DNA from 4 places in the Ensifer sp. NPDC090286 genome. Region 1 is predicted to be linked to each of the others. Evidence: riboswitches for the same ligand, from Rfam matches in the RefSeq annotation. Region 1 holds a riboswitch; each other region holds the start of a gene.
What was found. A riboswitch is a leader RNA that binds a small molecule or an ion and turns the genes downstream of it on or off. The one in region 1 is predicted to bind cobalamin.
Positions count from the first base shown of each region.

Region 2: it holds a riboswitch for cobalamin, as region 1 does, so the genes downstream of both, ACIQUG_RS08035 (CbtB-domain containing protein) here and nrdH (glutaredoxin-like protein NrdH) in region 1, are expected to answer to the same signal.
Region 3: it holds a riboswitch for cobalamin, as region 1 does, so the genes downstream of both, ACIQUG_RS31315 (ABC transporter substrate-binding protein) here and nrdH (glutaredoxin-like protein NrdH) in region 1, are expected to answer to the same signal.
Region 4: it holds a riboswitch for cobalamin, as region 1 does, so the genes downstream of both, ACIQUG_RS05355 (DUF1636 family protein) here and nrdH (glutaredoxin-like protein NrdH) in region 1, are expected to answer to the same signal.

Region 1 is NZ_JBIVYF010000005.1:254,038-258,901, reverse strand. It holds gene ACIQUG_RS25445 (acyl-CoA thioesterase) at 1-568, shown strand, start outside; cobalamin riboswitch at 721-948, shown strand; gene nrdH (glutaredoxin-like protein NrdH) at 1,337-1,558, shown strand; gene nrdI (class Ib ribonucleoside-diphosphate reductase assembly flavoprotein NrdI) at 1,571-1,987, shown strand; gene nrdE (class 1b ribonucleoside-diphosphate reductase subunit alpha) at 1,957-4,110, shown strand; gene nrdF (class 1b ribonucleoside-diphosphate reductase subunit beta) at 4,220-4,864, shown strand, end outside.
Region 2 is NZ_JBIVYF010000001.1:1,614,708-1,619,571, forward strand. It holds gene ACIQUG_RS08020 (DUF1772 domain-containing protein) at 1-431, opposite strand, end outside; gene ACIQUG_RS08025 (NAD(P)H-binding protein) at 428-1,258, opposite strand; gene ACIQUG_RS08030 (TetR/AcrR family transcriptional regulator) at 1,363-2,055, shown strand; cobalamin riboswitch at 2,054-2,317, shown strand; gene ACIQUG_RS08035 (CbtB-domain containing protein) at 2,358-2,534, shown strand; gene ACIQUG_RS08040 (CbtA family protein) at 2,732-3,526, shown strand; gene ACIQUG_RS08045 (ferric iron reductase) at 3,568-4,419, opposite strand; gene ACIQUG_RS08050 (glucoamylase family protein) at 4,440-4,864, opposite strand, start outside.
Region 3 is NZ_JBIVYF010000008.1:87,008-91,871, reverse strand. It holds gene ACIQUG_RS31330 (hypothetical protein) at 1-768, opposite strand, end outside; gene ACIQUG_RS31325 (DUF899 domain-containing protein) at 967-1,668, opposite strand; gene ACIQUG_RS31320 (ArsR/SmtB family transcription factor) at 1,842-2,165, shown strand; cobalamin riboswitch at 2,358-2,551, shown strand; gene ACIQUG_RS31315 (ABC transporter substrate-binding protein) at 2,701-3,717, shown strand; gene ACIQUG_RS31310 (FecCD family ABC transporter permease) at 3,714-4,766, shown strand; gene ACIQUG_RS31305 (ABC transporter ATP-binding protein) at 4,763-4,864, shown strand, end outside.
Region 4 is NZ_JBIVYF010000001.1:1,089,431-1,094,294, reverse strand. It holds gene aspT (aspartate-alanine antiporter) at 1-1,413, opposite strand, end outside; gene ACIQUG_RS05360 (RidA family protein) at 1,899-2,375, shown strand; cobalamin riboswitch at 2,560-2,776, shown strand; gene ACIQUG_RS05355 (DUF1636 family protein) at 2,881-3,294, shown strand; gene ACIQUG_RS05350 (ABC transporter ATP-binding protein) at 3,317-4,120, shown strand; gene ACIQUG_RS05345 (ABC transporter substrate-binding protein) at 4,117-4,864, shown strand, end outside.

The DNA.
Region 1 (4,864 bases):
CCAGATCGTCAGTTTCTCTGGCCGCCCGGTGCGCGTCGGGCGGCGCTCGATGGTCGTCGACGTCGAGATGGTGGCCGAAGACCTTGCGACCGGCGGCCGCGATCTTTGCTCACGCGGACAGTTCACCATGGTTGGGATGCCGCGGGACAAAGGTGCCGACTGGCACCTTCCGCCGCTCGCCGAGCCCGCGCCGGCTGCTCCCGCCGCCGATTTCGTCGGCATGACCGACATCGTTTTTCCGGGCCAGACCAACAGCGCCGGCGCGCTCTTTGGCGGCGATGCACTCGCCCAGATGACGAAGGCGGCCTTCGTCGCCGCGACCCGGCTGACCGGCAAAGCGATGGTGCTCGCCTCCTGCAGGAGCGATTTCAAGCGGCGTGTCGCCGCCGGAACGATCGTCGACACGCTGGCGCGCGTCACCCGGACCGGACGCAGTTCCACAACGATAGAGGTCGAGCTCTGGTCGGAAGAACTGCTCAGCGGCGGGCGCCTGCTGACCGTCACCGGGACTTTCGTGATGGTGGCCGTCGACAGCCGCAACCGCCCGGTTGCGGCCTTCGCCGCCTGAGCAAGCCGGGGGCGCCGCTCAATGGCGCCCTCGGTCCACAGGATTGATTGCGCGCCGCCATTTACTCCCCGTTATCCACACCGAAAAAGAAAAGACCGCTGCACCCCCGCCTTCAGCATATAGAACCTATTGACGCAGATTTGCGATGAACTACTATATCTAGTGTTCGAGGTTCTTCCGATTCGCAAGGATTGGGAGCTAAGACGGGAATACGGTGCGCCGGCGGGTTTTCCGCTCAGGCTATGCCGTAGCTGCCCCCGCAACTGTAGACGGCGAGCAACTGTCCGGAATTGGACCACTGAGGCATGAGGCCTCGGGAAGGTCGGGATGGAAGCTTTGACCCGTAAGCCAGGAGACCTGCCTCGAGCAACAAACGTCCACGGGCGGGGTGTCCGGAGGGGTTGAGTGCGTGGCAGGATGAGCCTGCCCGATCGTCTCGACATCTCCCCGGCAGCCTGTCGAAAGCTTCGGGGTGAAGTCATGTCAGTTTCTTCCAGTTCAGATCCACCTTCTGCGGACGGGTGCGCATTGTTGCGCGCCTGATCGAAAGGCCGCGCCCTGAGAGCCCGCATCTGCGGAAATTCCGGAGCGCCCGACCAGAACGAGCCGGCCCGGCTGCCTAATCGACCTTGGGCCAGCTTGCCGACATCCACTCCGATCGAGGCGACCGGGGAGCGATGTTTCGTGCCCTATCGCCAAGCCCACGGTTCGCGTTCGCGCGACCCGCCGATTTTTTGCGCCCATTTGCCAGACCCTCACGAGGAACCCATGTCGATCACAGTCTACAGCAAACCCGCCTGCGTCCAATGCACCGCCACCACCCGCGCGCTTGACCGCCAGGGCATCGACTATCGCATCGTCGATATTTCCGAGGATTCCGATGGCTTCGCGCTGGTGCAGGATCTCGGCTACCGGCAGGTTCCAGTGGTCGTCGCCGGCGAGCGGCATTGGGCGGGGTTCCGCCCGGACATGATCAGCGCGCTTTCCTGAAGGAGAGAAGCGATGGGGCTGATCGTCTATTTTTCCAGCCGCTCGGAAAACACCCATCGCTTCGTCGAGAAACTCGGCCTTCGCGCGGCCCGCATACCGCTCAAGGAAAGTAAGGATGCACTTACGGTTTCGGAGCCCTATGTGCTCGTCGTACCGACCTACTGCGGCGACGATGGCCGAGGTGCCGTGCCGAAACAGGTGATCCGCTTCCTGAACGACGCGGGCAACCGCTCTCACATCCGCGGCGTGATCGCAGCGGGCAACAGCAATTTCGGCGCGACCTACGGGATCGCCGGCGAGGTGATCTCGGCCAAGTGCCGGGTGCCCTACCTCTACCGGTTCGAGCTGCTCGGAACCGACGAGGACGTCGCCAATGTCAAAAACGGGATGGAACGATTTTGGACGTCACAACACTCGAACGCCCCCTGAAGGCGACGGAAGCGGCGCTGGATTACCACGCGCTGAACGCGATGCTGAACCTCTACGACGAGGAGGGGAAGATCCAGCTCGACAAGGACCGGCAGGCGGCGAAGCAATACTTCCTGCAGCACGTCAACCAGAACACGGTCTTCTTCCATAACCTGCGGGAAAAGCTCGATTATCTGGTGACCGAGGGCTACTACGAGCAGGAAGTGCTGGACCAGTATTCGTTCAACTTCGTGCGCGATCTCTACGACCACGCCTATTCGAAGAAGTTCCGTTTCCCGACCTTCCTCGGCGCCTTCAAATATTACACGTCCTATACGCTCAAAACCTTCGACGGAAAGCGCTACCTGGAACGCTACGAAGACCGCGTCTGCATGGTGGCGATGGCGTTGGCGCGCGGCAACGAGGCGCTTGCCCGCGACCTCGTCGACGAGATCATTTCCGGCCGTTTCCAGCCGGCGACGCCGACCTTCCTCAATGCCGGCAAGAAGAGCCGTGGCGAGCTCGTCTCCTGCTTTCTGCTGAGGATCGAGGACAACATGGAAAGCATCGGCCGCGCCATCAATTCGGCGCTGCAGCTTTCCAAGCGCGGCGGCGGCGTGGCGCTGTCGCTCACCAACATCCGCGAGATGGGCGCACCGATCAAGCAGATCGAGAACCAATCCTCCGGGGTCATCCCGGTCATGAAGTTGCTGGAAGACTCGTTCTCCTACGCCAACCAGCTTGGCGCGCGCCAGGGTGCGGGTGCTGTCTACCTGCATGCCCACCACCCCGACATCATGCGCTTCCTCGACACCAAGCGTGAGAACGCCGACGAGAAGATCCGCATCAAGACGCTGTCGCTCGGCGTCGTCATCCCCGACATCACCTTCGAGCTCGCCCGCAACAACGAGGACATGTACCTGTTCTCGCCCTATGACGTGGAGCAGGTCTATGGCGTGCCGCTCACCGAAATCTCGGTGACGGAGAAGTATCGCGAGATGGTGGAGGATGCCCGCATCCGCAAGCGCAAGATCAAGGCGCGCGACTTCTTCCAGATCATCGCCGAGATCCAGTTCGAGAGCGGTTATCCGTACATCATGTTCGAGGACACGGTGAACCGGGCAAACCCGATTGCCGGCCGCATCACCATGAGCAACCTCTGCTCGGAAATCCTGCAGGTGAGCGAGGCGAGCGAATTCAACGACGACCTCTCCTACAAGCACATGGGCAAGGACATCTCCTGCAACCTCGGCTCGCTGAACATCGCCGCTGCCATGGACAGCCCGGATTTCGGCCAGACCATCGAGACCTCGATCCGTGCGCTGACAGCCGTCTCCGAAATGAGCCACATCTCGTCCGTGCCCTCGATCGAAAAGGGCAACGACGACAGCCACGCGATCGGCCTCGGGCAAATGAACCTGCACGGCTATCTCGCGCGCGAGCGCATCTTCTACGGTTCCGAAGAAGGCATCGATTTCACCAACATCTATTTCTACACGGTGACCTACCACGCCATCCGCGCATCGAACCGGCTGGCGGTCGAAAAGGGCAAGAGCTTCGCCGGCTTCGAAAACTCGAAATACGCCTCTGGCGACTATTTCGACAAATACACCGAGGCCGAATGGCTGCCGGCGACCGAAAAGGTGAAGGCGCTGTTCGAAGAGGCCGGCATCGCCATCCCGACCCAGGAAGACTGGCTGGAACTGAAACGGGCAGTGATGGAAGGAGGTCTCTACAACCAGAACCTTCAGGCCGTGCCGCCGACGGGCTCGATCTCCTACATCAACCATTCGACGTCCTCGATCCACCCGATCGTGTCCAAGATCGAGATCCGCAAGGAAGGCAAGATCGGCCGCGTCTACTACCCGGCCGCCTTCATGACCAACGACAATCTCGAATATTACCAGGACGCCTACGAGATCGGCCCGGAAAAGATCATCGACACCTATGCGGCGGCCACCCAGCACGTCGACCAGGGCCTGTCGCTGACGCTGTTCTTCCGCGACACGGCGACGACCCGCGACATCAACCGCGCCCAGATCCACGCCTGGAAGAAGGGCATCAAGACCATCTACTACATCCGCCTTCGCCAGATGGCGCTGGAGGGCACGCAGGTCCAGGGCTGCGTTTCCTGCGCTCTGTAACTTTGCATTCCAGCAACTGCCCAAGCTGCCCCTCACCCTCTCCCCGCACGTGGGGAGAGGGTGAGGGCAGGCGGATGTGGGGCCGACACGACCCAAAAAAGGCTAACCAATGAACATGCACACCAAACCCGCAAGCCGCATCCGCGCCATCAACTGGAACCGCATCGAGGACGACAAGGACCTGGAGGTCTGGAACCGGCTCACCGGCAATTTCTGGCTGCCGGAAAAAGTGCCGCTCTCCAACGACATTCCCTCCTGGGCGACGCTTAAATCCGAGGAGCAGACGCTGACGATCCGCGTCTTCACCGGGCTTACCTTGCTCGACACCATCCAGAACGGCGTCGGCGCCGTCAGGCTGATGGAGGATGCCGCCACGCCGCACGAGGAGGCGGTGCTTTCCAACATCTCCTTCATGGAGGCGGTGCACGCGCGCTCCTATTCCTCGATCTTCTCGACGCTCTGCCTGACGCCGGATGTCGACGACGCCTATCGCTGGTCGGAGGAAAACGAGTTCCTGCAGAAGAAATCGGCGCTGATCATGGCAGAGTATGCCTCCGGCGATCCCTTGAAGAAGAAGGTCGCGAGCGTCTTCCTCGAAAGCTTCCTGTTCTATTCCGGCTTCTATCTGCCGATGTACTGGTCGAGCCGCGCCAAGCTCACCAACACCGCCGACATGATCCGCCTGATCATTCGCGACGAGGCGGTGCATGGCTACTATATCGGCTACAAGTTCCAGCGCGCTTTGGAGCGTCTG
Region 2 (4,864 bases), on a different contig from region 1:
GCGAAGGTGCGCACGTGGTTCCACCAGACCCAATCGGTCAGATAGCGCTCACGCCAGAGATCGGTCGCCGCCTGGCCGGGCGCTGCGGCGGCGAGCGCATCGTTCATCGGCACGTTGAAGACGATGGTCACCAGCAGCACGCCGACGACATAGGCGATGCCGCCGGCGGCAAGCCACCACCTCCCCTCGCCGCCCGAGAGGAAGGCGACGACGATGAGCGCCAGGGCGAGCAGCGCCGTGCCCATGAAGGCGCTGAGGAAGATCGGGTTCTGGATCACGACATTGATCGCATTCATCGCAGCGATCCCCTGCTCCGGCGGCAGCCGCGACAGGGCCTGCATGATGCAGACCGAGAAGATGAAGAACAGCCCGGCCATCAGGCCGGAGCCGATCGCGGCGGCAAACGCCAGAGCGGGGATCAGGGGGATCATGCGGCAAGACTCCAAACACCAGTTGCTGCGGTTTCCCGAGCGTAGGCTGCAAAGTCACGCGGACGCCGCCCAAGCACATGCTCGACATCGGACGTCAGGTTTGAATTGCGCCCGTCGAGCACCGAGGTGAAGAGATAGCGGATGAGTTCGACATAGTCATCAGGCACGCCGTCGGCCTGCAAGTGTGCCGCGAAGTCGGCAACCGGTATCGCCTGATAGGAGATCGGGCGGTTGGCAGCCGCGGCGATTTCGGCCACGGCGTCGGCAAAGGTCATCAGCCGCGGGCCGGTCAGCGAATAGACCTTGCCGACATGGCGGTCGTCGAGAAGCGCTTCGACAGCGACGTCGGCAATGTCGTCGCAGCTGACGAACGGCTCGGTGACCGTATCCACGGGCAGGAAGACGGAACCGCTCAAGACACCCTCGGCGAGGAAGCCTTCGTCGAAGTTTTCGAAGAACCAGCTGCCCCGGATGACCGTCCAGTCGGCGCCGGAGGCCTGCAGCGCGCGCTCTGCCGCTTCCGCCTCGTCCTCGCCACGCCCCGACAGCAGCACCAGCCGCTTGACGCCGGCGCTGACGGCAAGGCTCGAGAACTTGGCGATCACCTCGACGGAGCCCGGCACCGCCAGATCCGGCTGGAAGCAGACATAGATGCGATCGACGTTTTCAAGGACCGGCGCCCATGTCTGCTCTTCCGTCCAGTCGAAGGAAGGCGACGCCGAACGGGCGCCGATGCGCACCGCGACGCCCCGCTCTCGAAGGCGCTCGGCCACCCGCCGCCCCGTCTTGCCGGTACCGCCCAAAACCAGTGTGATTTTCTGAGACATCGTTTCCTCCTGAGGTTCCACCAACAAACATGAGTATCTCTCACATTTGCAAATGTGATAAATCCTCGTATTTTAGGAGTCAAGTCAAAATGTGAGCATTACTCATGATTCCAGATGCAAGTCCCGCCACGCTTCCCGCTGACGACGAGCCTGCGCTGCGCCGGACACCGAGCCAGAAGCGCAGTCGCGAGCGCGTCGAGCAGATCCTTGCCTGCGCGACGGCGCTCATCCAGGAAAAGGGCAGCGACGCCATGCGCATGAGCGAAGTCGCTGAAAAGGCTGGAATATCGATCGGGTCGCTGTATCAGTACTTCCCCGACAAGGCGGCGATCGTGCGCACGCTCGCCGAGCGCTACAATGCGGTCTGCAACGAGTGCATCGCGGCCGAACTGGCCAAGGTGACCTCGATCGCCGAGCTGCGCGACGCCTTCTCGCTTTTGTTCGACATCTATTACGAGATGTTCCTCGCCGAGCCGGTCATGCGCGACATCTGGTCGGCGATGCAGGCCGACAAGGCGCTGCGCGAAATCGACCTTGCGCAAAGCCGCGCCGGCGGAAAGCTGCTGGCCGATGTCTGGGCCCGGCTTGTGCCGGCGACGCCGCGCGAGGAAATCGACAGCGCCGCCTTCCTGATCATGCATCTCGGCGACTGCACCATGCGGCTTGCGGTCTCGGTCGAGCGCGCCGAGGGCGACCAGATCGTCGAGGCCTACAAGCGCATGACCATCAAGGATTTTGTCGCGGATGGACCGCGCGGCGGCGCAGGCTCAATTGACAACTCCATGACAGAATCCTAATCATCTGGGATCGATTGGTTCCCGGGACGCGAACGCGTTTCGGGAGTAAACGGGAACGTGACGGATGGACCCACTCTGGGCATTCAAATCACGGCCGACCCCGCGACTGTAGAGCGACGTCGATCTTGCCGTTCCGGAGCGATCCGGAAGAAGCCACTGGAAAGGCCGCGAGAGGGCGGCCGAACTGGGAAGGCGAGGCAGACCGAGGGCTTCCCGCCCAACGCCGTGAGCCAGGAAACCTGCCACTCGATGCGGGCATAGGGCCCAACCGGGAATTTCCCGATGCCATCACGGAGGTTGTCATGGCTACGTCTACCATTTCGAGCACCCCGCTCTCCCTCAGCGATCGTCTGACCGCTGGCGTCATCGCGCTGTTCATCGGCGCATTCCTCGTCTTCGGCGCCGGCCTTGCCAACTCGGCCGTGCTGCACGACACGGCGCACGACACCCGCCACTCCTACGGCTTCCCCTGCCACTGACCGATGCCTCGGAACGTCAACAACGTTCCGCATCGAACAATCTGCGGACCTGAACGCATCCGGCCCGAGCCGGATGTCGGCTTGTGTGCATCCCGGTTTTTCCGGCGTGCGAAAGCCATCCGCAGCACAGGCAAAATGGGAAGGCTCAAGGACCACGCCGCAGCGCGTGGCTTTTGTCGTTATCGAGGGATTTCAAGATGATTGTCAGAACGCTTCTGGCCGCGATCGTGGCTGGATTGATTGCCGGTGTCTTCATGACCGGCGCCCAGGAATTGCGCGTCACGCCGCTGATCCTGCATGCGGAAGAATTCGAAGGCGAGGCTCCGGCCCCCACCGAACAGCCCGCCGCCCAACCGGGTGCGGCACAGCCTGCCGCGGAAAACCACGACCAGCATTCGTCGCTCAAAGCCGTGTCGCCGCTCGGCGCCTTGCTCGACGCGCTGTCGCCGATCACGCCGGCCTATGCCCATGAGGGCGAGCACGAGGAAGGCGGCATCATGTTCGGCATGAGCCGCTTCTCCGGCACGCTGATCGCGAACCTCGTGACCGGTTCCGGCTTCGGCCTGCTGCTCGCCGGCGTCAGCCTGGTGATCGGCTACCCGATCACGCTTCGGAACGGCGCGCTCTGGGGCGCCTGCGGCTGGCTTGCCGTGCACATGCTGCCGGCGATCGGCCTGCCGCCGGAACTGCCTGGCTTTCCGGCCGCCGAACTGGGCGACCGCCAGACCTGGTGGCTCGCAACGGTGGCGCTTTCGGCTGTCGGCCTTTATCTCGTCGTCCTGCGCGAGGAGATCGTCTCCAAGGTCGCGGGCCTCGTGCTGATCGCAGCGCCCCATGTCTACGGTGCGCCGCAGCCGCTCGACATCACCAGCAACGTTCCGGCCGTGCTCGGCGCAGAGTTTGCGGTTGCCGCACTCGCCACCACGCTCGCCTTCTGGATCGTGCTCGGCGTCGTCTCCGGCTTCATCAACGAGCGCTTCGTCAAAGCATAGTGATCGCCGATCACGGATCGTCAGCAAACCGACGGCGGGGTTCAGGCCCCGCCGTTTTGCATGAGATGGGTCACCAGCCGCGCACGGCGATCTTCCGGCTCCAGCAGGACGCAGGTGTCGCAGAAGCTACCGCCCTCCGTCTTGAAATAGAGACAGCAGCCGCAGCGGATCCGATACTGGCGCGAAATGTGTTCACCACTTGCCGGATCGACAGCCGCAATCTGCTCGTAGCAAAGCGCATCTGAATAGAGCCGCGAGCCCGGTCGCTTGACGATCGCCAGCGCCTCGGCCATGCCGCGCGCCTCATCTCCGATCGCGCGGCCGATTTCGAGGAACGCGCCAGCCAGAGCATCCGCCGCGAGCCGCCACTGCGCCCCGCTCGAGAGCCCTGTCCGTGCCTTGAGAACTGCAATGACGGGCGTCAGATGAGCGATGAAGCCCCGCTCGAAAGCTCTGACGCCCTCCTCTCCACCCTTGCGCTCCGTCGCCGGCGGCTGGAGGCAAAAATGATAGCATTTGCCCGCGATTGCGGCGCCACGGTGAAGCCGCGTCCAATCCTCGAAACGAATGCCGGCGACCTCCAGCTGCAGCCCGGCACCGAGATGGAACGCGCCGAGGACTACGCTCAGCTGGCGGCTATAGAAGGCGATCAGATGCGCCGCCCGGATCCGGTCAGTCATGCCGACCCCGAAGAAATCCTGATAGGCCATCCCCGCCTCAAGCCCAGCGCTGCCCGCAGCCCAGAAGTCGCCCGGTGCGCTGAATTCGCTGTCCGGCCCGAGTGACACGGCAGCATCCGGAAACTGGGCACGCAGATGGTCCGCGACGGCCAGCGCCTGCGGCGCAAATGCCGCCGCGATCTCCGCTGTCGGCCGGTGGTCGTTCAAGCGCATGCCGTCTCCGTTGCCCATTCTCATCCCTTGGCGCTGGATGCGGGCGGATTGCCACGCGCACCCTCCCTTTGCCGCAGCCAGCCACCGTCGAAGCCGGCTCGTTGAAGGCCGAGGCGGATCGCCGGTATGCCGCGCATCAGCGTCCAGACAAGGCCGCTTCGCCAGTTCTCGATCATCATGACAACGAGGCCCTGGTCAAGACCGACGACCCGCGCATCGATCCAGCCCTCCGGCCCGCCGCCACCAAGGCTCGGGTTGAAGCCGCCGGGAAAGCGCCCCTCGTTCAGAAGTCCCGGATAACTCTCCGCCATATGCACCAGCGAGGCCTGCGCCGCCTCAGGCTCGAACGGCAGGCAGGCAGGCGGCGCCCAGGGCACGAGCGTGCCGTCATCAGGGCCGTAGGGCGCGCCGCGGTTCACATAGCCGAAAAGCCGCTGCTGGCGCC
Region 3 (4,864 bases), on a different contig from region 1:
TCGTGGCCAGACATGGGCGGTTAACGGTTCCGGCGCGCCGGGCGTGGCAAGAAGAGGGATTTGCGCGACGTTTCCATCCTTAAGGCGGATGAGATAGGCGCTTTCACGCGGGCTTTCGGCAAGGCCGGTGGCATGGAGCAGTTCCGGCGAAATTGCGACATTCGGGACGAATTCCCTGGCGAGATTGGCGGGTCCGCCGAAATGGGGCCGCAGCGCATCGACAAAAGCCTCCGTCGCCCGTCCATTCACCTCAAGGATCTCTCCGCCCAGAAGGTGCGATTGCTCGGCTGTCGCTGCGATCACGAACAGGTCTTCGGCAAACCAGCCGAGGCGGATCGGAACCGCATTGAAACTGTGACCGCCGACAAGCCCGACGACACTGGTGTGCCCATTGTCGGCGAGCGCGACCGCCTTTGCAGCCGCCATCGCCAGACCGGCGCGGTCGAGATCGCCGGCCCGTTGTTCGATCGCATCAAGGGAGCCCGTAAACGCTGCCTGGGCGGCTGGCGAGAAGCTTCGGTCAACCTCGATCAGGCGCCGCAGATGGGCAAGGTCCTGTCTGTTGCGTTCCAGTTGCGAGGCTGCGGCCGGAAAGTCGCTGCGGGGATAGGTCTTCAGCGTTGGGTAGAGAATGACGGCAAGCGGCGCGACCACCAGGAGAAACAGGGCGGCCAACGTGGCCGATGCAATCCGAACGCCGCGTCGCCGCCAAAACCTCTTGCCGCTCGGTGGCGGACCGTCCTTGCGGTTTTGCGTCTCGTTTCCCATCGATTGCCGCCCCCATCGGCGCGCCTCTTAGAAGCGCGATCCATCCCCACATTCAGCGCTCCCTGCCGGGCCGGCAGCATCCCTTCACTATTGCCGCGATCCCTGTTCGGGGGCGCGACAATGACGCAGGTCTGGCGATCGGCCAGACAAGACGTAGGAACGGCGGCTCGACAATTCCATGCTCGCCGCCGCAGAAAATCAGAAGGCCGGTTCGGTCCCGTATTCGTCGTGCCGCCGGTTCCAGACATATGGTTCTGTCTGCGGCCATCCCGCGGGAGAGGCTTCCCATGTTTCCTGGCGACCGTAGGGCGTCAGATCCAGATAGGTCCACATGCTGCCGAGATACTCGACGCCACGCGCACCGTTGAAATAGGTGCGGTAGATATGATCGCCGTCCCTGAGGAAGACGCTGACGCCATGGCGCTCGCTGGTCCTTGTCGGGTCATCCGGATCGGCGACCGTGGCTCCCATGTCGTGGTTGAAGTCGCTCGCCGTGGACGAGTACCAGACCGGGTGCTGCCACTGCATCCGGGCCTGGTATTTCTGCAGCGTCTCCAGCGGCGCGCGCGAAATCAGCACGATGGACGTATCGCGTGCGTTGAGATGGGCCGGATGGGTCATCGCGTCCACGACCCAGGAGCAGCCATCGCAGCCCGCCTTCCATCCGGGCGCGAACATGAAGTGATAGACGATCAGTTGCCGCCGTCCGTCGAAGAGGTCGGCGAGGCTTACCGTGCCTTCGGGCCCCTCGAACGAATAGTCCTTGTCGATCCTGACCATCGGCAAGCGCCGGCGCTCGGCACTCACTCCATCGCGTGCGCGGGTGAGTGCCTTCTCCCTGGCAATCTGTTGTTCGAGTGCGGCTTGCCACTCATCCATTGAAACGATTTTAGGCAGCATTCTCAATCATCTCCCTTTTGGGCGGTTTGCTTGGACGTGTCGGCGGAAGGCTGAACTCCGATCGACTGCGTCCAGCCATCAGGCTCGGTTGGAGTGCTCGCGAAAGCTCGCAAACCGGTCTCATCGGCGCCGTCTCCGTTGCGTCCAGTTTCAATATGTTGTAAAAACATAACATGTCAAGCAAGCAGGAAGACGATCTGGTTTTCAAGGCATTGGCTCACCCGCGCAGGCGGGCGATGCTCGATCGTCTCAAGGGCGAGGCGCAGGCCACGGGCATGCTCTGTGCGGCCTTTTCAGACATGGATCGCTGCACCGTGATGCAGCATCTGAAGGTGCTGGAGGACGCCGAGCTGATCATCGTCAGGCGGGCAGGACGCGAGCGCTGGAACTATCTCAATGCGCTGCCGATCAAGCACATTCACGACCGCTGGATCAGCGACTATGCCGCCCATGCCGTGACCATTCTCGACAGGCTGAAGACTGGCCTTGAAGGGTAAGTCTGAAGATGGTGTGAATTACGGATCACTTAAACAGTATTCATTTGTGTATAGTTTTCGACAATCGGCAATGTTCTCCCTATTTGAGGGGAGTGATATTTAGTGAAATTACGAGACTCGAAAGAATTTCTACCTTTCTTGGCAGGTGGTTTCGAAAGCGCCGCTTTCATGCTTGCGCTCCACTCGCTCGTTGAGTAGGGAGTTCTCGTCGGTTTCCGAAAGGAAATAACAGGGAATTCGCCGCGGCTCGCCGCGAAACGAAACTGCCCCCGCAACTGTAGGCGGCCAGTCCTCTCTCGAAAATGCCACTGGGCGATGGTCCGGGAAGGCCGAGAGGGAGCCAAGACCCGTCAGTCAGGAGACCTACCGACACCTGTAACTGAACAAGCCGGGCGGGGTGTCCGGGGAGGTTGTCGATGTCGTTGGCCGCGCCACAAGTGCCGGCTGTCGATGTTCTCTAGAACATCGGTTCGATCATTGCGTCCTGGCTCGTCCCCTCCGATCCGCGCGATCAACAGATCGGAGACAATGTGCCATGACCGCTTCGCGTTTCCTGCTTGCCGCCTCTGGCTTCGCCTTCTTCGCCACCGCCGCTGCTGCCGAACCCACCGCCTATCCGCTGACCCTGGACAATTGCGGCGAGACGATCACCTTCGACAAGGCGCCGGCGACCTCGGCGACCGTCGGGCAGGCGGCAACCGAGGTTCTCTATTCGCTCGGCCTCGGCGACAAGGTTACGGGCACGTCGGTCTGGTTCAATGACGTGCTGCCGGAATTTGCCGAGGTCAATGCCAAGGTTCCGCGCCTGGCGGACAACGACCCGAGCTTTGAAAGCGTCGTCGCCAAGAAGCCGGGGCTCGTCGCCGTGCAGTTCGTCTGGCACGTCGGGCCCGAAGGGATCGTTGCGACCCGAACCCAGTTCCACGAAGTGGGAATTCCGACCTATGTCCTTCCGGCCGACTGCGTCGCCAAGGACAACTCGGTGGGTGTGGACGGCACGCGCAGCGCGCTCTTCTCGACTGCCAGCATCCATCAGGGCGTGCGTGAACTCGCACAGATCTTCGATGTTCAAGACAAGGGCGAGGCATTCGTCGCAGAACTCGCCAAGCGTGAGGCCGACGCCATCGAGCAGGCTAAGGCGCTCAATTTGAAGGATGTGTCTGCGGCCTTCTGGTTCTCCAGCGCGGAGATGGACATTGATCCCTATGTGGCTGGCCGGAAGGGAGCGCCTGCCTACATGATGGATAAGCTCGGCATCCGCAACGTGGTCGGCTCGGACGAAGAATGGCCGGTCGTCGGTTGGGAAACGATCGCCAAGGCCAACCCCACCATGATCGTCATCGCCAAGATGGATCGCCGGCGCTTTCCGGCCGACGACTACCTGAAGAAGTTCGAGTTCCTGAAGACCGATCCGGTTGCCAGCCAGATGGACGCGGTGAAGAACAACCGCATCGTCGTCATGGATGCGCACGCGATGGACGCCACCATCAGAACGGTCGCCGGCATCGAAGTTCTCTCAGCTGCGCTTAAGGACTTCGGGTTGGCGAAGTGAAGACCGGACTCTCGCGGCGCGCCCCTGCTTCCCGGCTTGGCCGGGCAGCCACGGGGACATTGGCTCTGTTTGCCGCCGTTCTTGCCGGAACCTGCATCGGTGAAACGCCGATACCCGTCTTGACGGTTCTCCAGACCTTGGCGAACAAGATTTTCGGCGCGACCTATGGGCTCGATCCCATCGATGTCGGGATCATCTGGAACTACCGCCTGCCGCGGGCGATCGTTGCTGCCTGCTGCGGGGCGGGCCTCGCGGTTTCGGGCATGGTGCTCCAGTCCCTCCTGCGCAACGCCCTGGCGGATCCCTACCTTCTCGGCATCTCCGCCGGCGCCTCGACCGGCGCAGTGGCTGTCACCGTCGCCGGCCTCGGCGCCGGCGCGGTCTCCATGTCGCTCGGCGCCTTTGTCGGCGCCGTGACGGCTTTCCTCATGGTGGCGATCCTCGCCCGTGCCGCCGGTGGCGGGGTCACCCTGCGCGGAACAGGGCAGATCGTGCTTGCCGGCATCGCCGGATCGCAACTGTTCAACGCACTGACCTCTTTCATCATCACCAAGTCGGCCAATGCGGAGCAGGCGCGGGGAATCATGTTCTGGCTGCTCGGCAACCTCAGCGGTGCGCGGTGGCCGGATGTCTGGCTGGCCGTGCCCGTGGCCCTTGTCGGGCTCGGCGCCTGCATCTGGTATGCCCGTGCGCTCGACGCCTTTTCCTTCGGGGCGGAATCCGCCGCCTCGCTCGGCGTGCCCGTGCGGGTCGTCCAGGTGGTGCTGATCGGCCTTACCGCGCTGGTGACGGCCGTGATGGTCAGCATCGTCGGCTCCATCGGCTTCGTCGGGCTCGTGATACCGCATGCGGCCCGTTTCCTGGTTGGTGTGCGTCATGGCCGGCTCGGCCCGGCAACCGCCCTCATCGGGGCGGTCTTTCTGATCGCGGCGGATATCCTGTCGCGGACGATCGTTCCTGGCCAGGTGCTGCCGATCGGCGTGATCACCGCCCTGGTTGGGGCACCGGCCTTTGCCCTGATCCTTATCCGTGGGAGGCGCCGATCATGATCCTGGAAGCACGCGATCTCGGCTGGTCCGTCCGCGGCAAGGCGATCGTTTCCCATGTCGATCTCGCCGTGCGGCAGGGAGAGACACTCGGCCTCGTC
Region 4 (4,864 bases), on a different contig from region 1:
ACCCGCGACGAAGCCCGGGCCGGCGCCGATGCCGACGACGGCGATGAAGATGTTGAGGCCGAGCGTGTTCATCAGCCAGAGCGCCGGCGACGGGATCCGCCCGAAGGCCGGGTAGGTGGTGCGCAGCCAGCCGAGCACGAGACCGGCCAGCAGTGCGCCGCCAGAGGTCGAAAGACCGATCGGGATGCCGCCGATCGTAATGGTCAGGGCGCCAACCATTGCACCGATGAAAAGCCCCCAGCCGAGGAAGGCGATGTCTGTCGTCTCGACAGGTCGATCGGCAAAGCCGAGCGCCTTGATCGCCGCTTCGACATGCCGCTTGGCCCCGCCGATGGTGACGATGTCGCCGCGCTCGACGGTGGTCCCGGGCAAGACCGGGATCTCGACCAGCGAACGGATGATCTTGCGGGCATAGACGCCGCGCGCCCAGTCCATCGTGCTGACTTCCGCAAGCGTCTTGCCGGCGAGCGCCTTGCTGGTGACGTAGACATCGAGGACTTCGGCTTCGGCGTTCAGAAGTTCCTTGTCCTCGACCTCGACAAGCTTCGAATCGAGATTCTCGACGAGCAGGGAACGTCGGCCCGAGAAGGCGACGACGTCACCCGGCAGCAACACGGTGTTGCCATCGGCCTCGATGATCTGGCTGCCGCGCCGCAGGCGCTCGACGAAGACGCGGATGCCGGGAAGGATGTCCTTCACGGGCGTTCCGGTGAGCCCGCTCGCCTCGTCGACGCGATAGGCCCGAAGACCGAAATCGTGGTAGGCGCTGGTGATGCCGGGCTCGCTGCTGGATGTGCCGCCGCCGAGCTTGGCCTCGTATTCCCGGCAGGCCGCCGGCAGGTCGATGCCGAGAAGCTTCGGACCGAGTTGGGCGAGGATGATCGCCGAGCCGATCGTGCCCCAGATATAGGTGACCGCGTAGGCGATCGGGATCTGGTCGGAGAAGGTCTTGGCCTGTTCCGGTGTGAGCCCCAGCGAGTTGATCTGGTCCGTGGCGACGCCGATAGCCGCCGAAATCGTCTGCGAACCGGCATACATGCCGGCGCCGTAGCCGAGCGGAAGCCCGGCGATTAGCGCGCAGAGATAGGGAACGATGAGGCAGAGCACGAGGACCGAGAGCGCAAAGGCGATCTGCTTGGGTCCGTCCGTGCTAAGGCCCCGCACGAATTGCGGGCCGACGCCATAGCCGACGGCGAACAGGAAGATCAGGAACAGGGTTGATTTCAGATCACCGGAAACCTGGATGCCCAGCTGCCCGATGAGAACACCCGCCAGAAGCGTGGCGGTGACATTGCCCAGGTTGAAGCCCGCGACCTTGATGGGGCCGATCAGGAAACCGATGCCGAGGGCAAGGAAGATGGCGACGGGCGGATAGGTCCGAAGCGTGTCGACGAAGAAATCGATGGGATTCACTGCTGTCCCCTTCAGAAAGTTGAATTGCCATCACTTCATTTTGGGATCTGCGCGGCTAAGTTGAGCTTGTTTCCGGATCGTGTCGATGCCCAATCTTAATCCCGGCAATTGTTGCCTCGGTCGTCGAAATTCTCAACCGCCATAGGGTTACGTGAGCGTAACGTATGTTACATTTCAGCGGTTTTACTTGGGCTGCGCGCTTGGCGGGCGCCGCGATGCGTCCCCCGCATGCGATCGAAACACGGATGCGCGCGGCCGGGTCGCGCCGGCACTTCAACTCTGGTGTTGTAATTCGTAATGTTATCTCGCAACGTGAGGCATGAGGCGCTTTCTCTTGGCTATGCTTGAACATACGGCTGGAGGCGCAAGGAACGGTGGGCCTTTCTGCTTGCGATAGGGGCGACAGAACTTCGAGGGTCGAGATGAAACGCGGCATCGTCTGCGCAAGCGCGGCCGGTTCGTAAGGTGACGAGGAGGGGGGAGCAATGATGGATGAGGTTATCCGTAGGCTGGGGGCGCTAGGCGTTCAGCTTCCAACGCCGCCGAAGCCGCTCGGCGCCTACCGCGCGGTGATCGAGGCGGGCGAGATGCTTCATGTCTCGATGCAGGGGCCGCTGCTCGACGGGCGCTTCGTCCATACGGGGCTGCTCGGGCGCGAGGTGACGATCGACGAGGGGCGCAAGGCGGCCGAGCTGGCGGTGCTCAATGCGCTGGCGCAGATCCACGAACATCTCGGCCGTTTCGAGCGCATTCGCCAGATCGTCCGGCTGGAGGGGCATGTCGCCTGCACCGAGGATTTCCTCGACCACCCGAAGGTGCTCGACGGCGCCTCCGAGTTTCTGGCTGCCGCCTTTGGCGAAAGGGCGGGCCATATCCGCTCCGTCTGCGGCGTGCGCAACCTGCCGGGCAACGCAGCGGTGGCGGTGACGCTGACGGCCGAGCTCTTTCCGCCGGAGTTCTGAGGCGGCACGGCCGCCTGCCGGCCGTAAGGCGGATTTCGTCTGTTGGGCGTCGGATCGTGTCCGGCGCTCAATTTTCGGCTTGCGTTATGTAATGTTATTTAATAACAAACTGCGCATGACGATACGCCGCATGTTGATAGATCCTTCCCGCCTGTGCCGTGCGGTTGTCTCCCCTGCCGATTCATGCGAGGAAGGCGGTGATGGTGCTGCGTCCGCGACAATGCGGAGGCGGCTGAAAAGGGAACACGGAACGGACGACCCTGATGGGGCCGAGACCGTGGCTGCCCCCGCAACTGTGAGCGGAAAGCGCATTCACACCATGTCACTGGCGATAAGCCGGGAAGACGTGGATGCGCCACGACCCGCGAGCCAGGAGACCTGCCATCGAACCGATCAACCACAACGGACGGGGTGTTCCGATGGAAAAGAACTGGCTTTCGCACGACGGCTATCCGTCCTTCTGCCGTTTCGCCATCTCTTGCCGTCAGTCCGGCGGAGGGCAGGAATGGCTGAGCCGAATTTCCGACAGCACAAGATAACGGTCTGCACCGATTGCCGCTTCACCGGTGGCCCCTGCGCGCCCGGTGCCGAGCTGATCAAGCGGCTGAACGGCAGCATTGCCGCGCTTGGCGCGCCGCTCGATCGTGACTTCTCGATTGCCGGCACGGTGTGCATGGCGGCCTGCACGCGGCCCTGCACCATTGCCTTCCAGGCGACGGGGAAGGCAACCTATCTCTTCGGCGACGTCTCGCCGGAAGAGGATATCGAAGATCTCGTACGCTTTGCCACAACCTATGCGGAGCGTGGCGATGGCATGACGCGGGCGGCCGAGCGGCCACGCGGGCTGAAAGGCAAGACACTTGCCCGCATCCCCGCAGCGATGCTCGTTTCCGAAGACCTCGGCGGGCACTTCCAATGAGGGCGCAGGGAGGGATCAACCCATGAGCTGCACGGCGACGGGAGCGGCACTCAAGGTCGAGGGCCTTCACTGGGGGCCACGCGCGGGGCTGACGCTGGTCAAGGACATCGGCTTTTCGATCGCGGCGGGCAGCCGGCTTGCGATCCTGGGGCCGAACGGTGCCGGCAAGACCTCGCTTCTGCGCTGCCTCTACCGGGCGGTGCAGCCGAACGCCGGCCGTGTTTCGGTCGATGGCATCGATCTCTGGTCGATCTCGGCGCGCGAGGCGGCAAGGACGATCGCCGTCGTCCTGCAGGAAATGCCCGGGGACTTTCCCTTCAGCGTGCGCGACGTCGTGATGATGGGGCGCATTCCGCGGCGGGAAGGCTTGAGCGGCTGGAGCGATTTCGACCGCGATCGGGTGCAGCATGCGCTGGCGCATCTCGATCTCGCGCATCTTGCCGGTCGCCAGTTCTCCACGCTTTCGGGCGGTGAGAAGCAGCGGGTGCTGATTGCCCGTGCGCTGGCGCAGGAGCCGCGCATCATCATCCTCGACGAGCCGACCAACCATCTCGACATCCGTCACCAGCTCGAAATCCTCGAGTTGCTGCAGACGTTGAAGCTGACGATCGTCTCGACGCTGCACGACATCAATCTCGCCGCCGAGTTTGCGACCGACGTCGCGATCCTGACCGCCGGGCGGCTGACGGCCTTCGGCACACCCGAAGAGGTGCTCAGCCCCGGCGAACTTTCGGCCGCCTTCGGCGTCACTGCCACCGTTCACAATGCCGCCGCCGGCGGCGCCCGCTTTTCCTTTTCACTTCCTCGACAGGGATCTATTTCATGAAGATCAATATTGCCCCGTTTTCCCTTCTTTTCGTGCTTGCCGCCGCCACGCCGGCGCTCGCCTATCCGGTCACGGTCAAGAGCTGCAACCGCGAAGTGACCTTCGACGCGGCGCCGCAGCGCGCGATCGCCAACGACGTCAACCTGGTGGAGATGATGCTGGCGCTGAGGCTGCAGGATCGCATGGTCGGCTATACCGGCGTTTCCGGCTGGAAGACGCTGGACGAGAAGCTGCGCGAAGGCGTCAAGGAACTGCCGGAGCTTTCGGAGAAGTATCCGACCAAGGAAGTGCTGCTCAACGCCGATGCCGACTTCTTCTTTGCCGGCTGGAACTACGGCATGAAGGTCGGCGGCGAGGTCACGCCCGAAACCTTGGCGCCCTTCAAGATCGGCGTCTACGAGCTGACCGAATCCTGCATCCACGTGATGGCCAAGGCAAAGCCGACGATGGACGACATGTTCGTCGATCTTCTCAATCTCGGCCGCATTTTCGGCGTCGAGGATCGCGCCGAGACGCTGGTCGACGGCTACCGCCGCCAACTTGCCGAGATCACCAAGGCGAACGCCGGCAAGGCAAAGCCGACACGGGTCTTCGTCTATGATTCAGGCGAGGAAAAGCCCTTCACGTCCGGCCGCTTCGGCATTCCGACGGCGATGATCGAGGCCGCCGGCGGCGCCAACATCATGGACGATGTTGAAAAGAGCTGGGTGGAGATCTCCTGGGAGCCGGTGATCGAGCGCAATC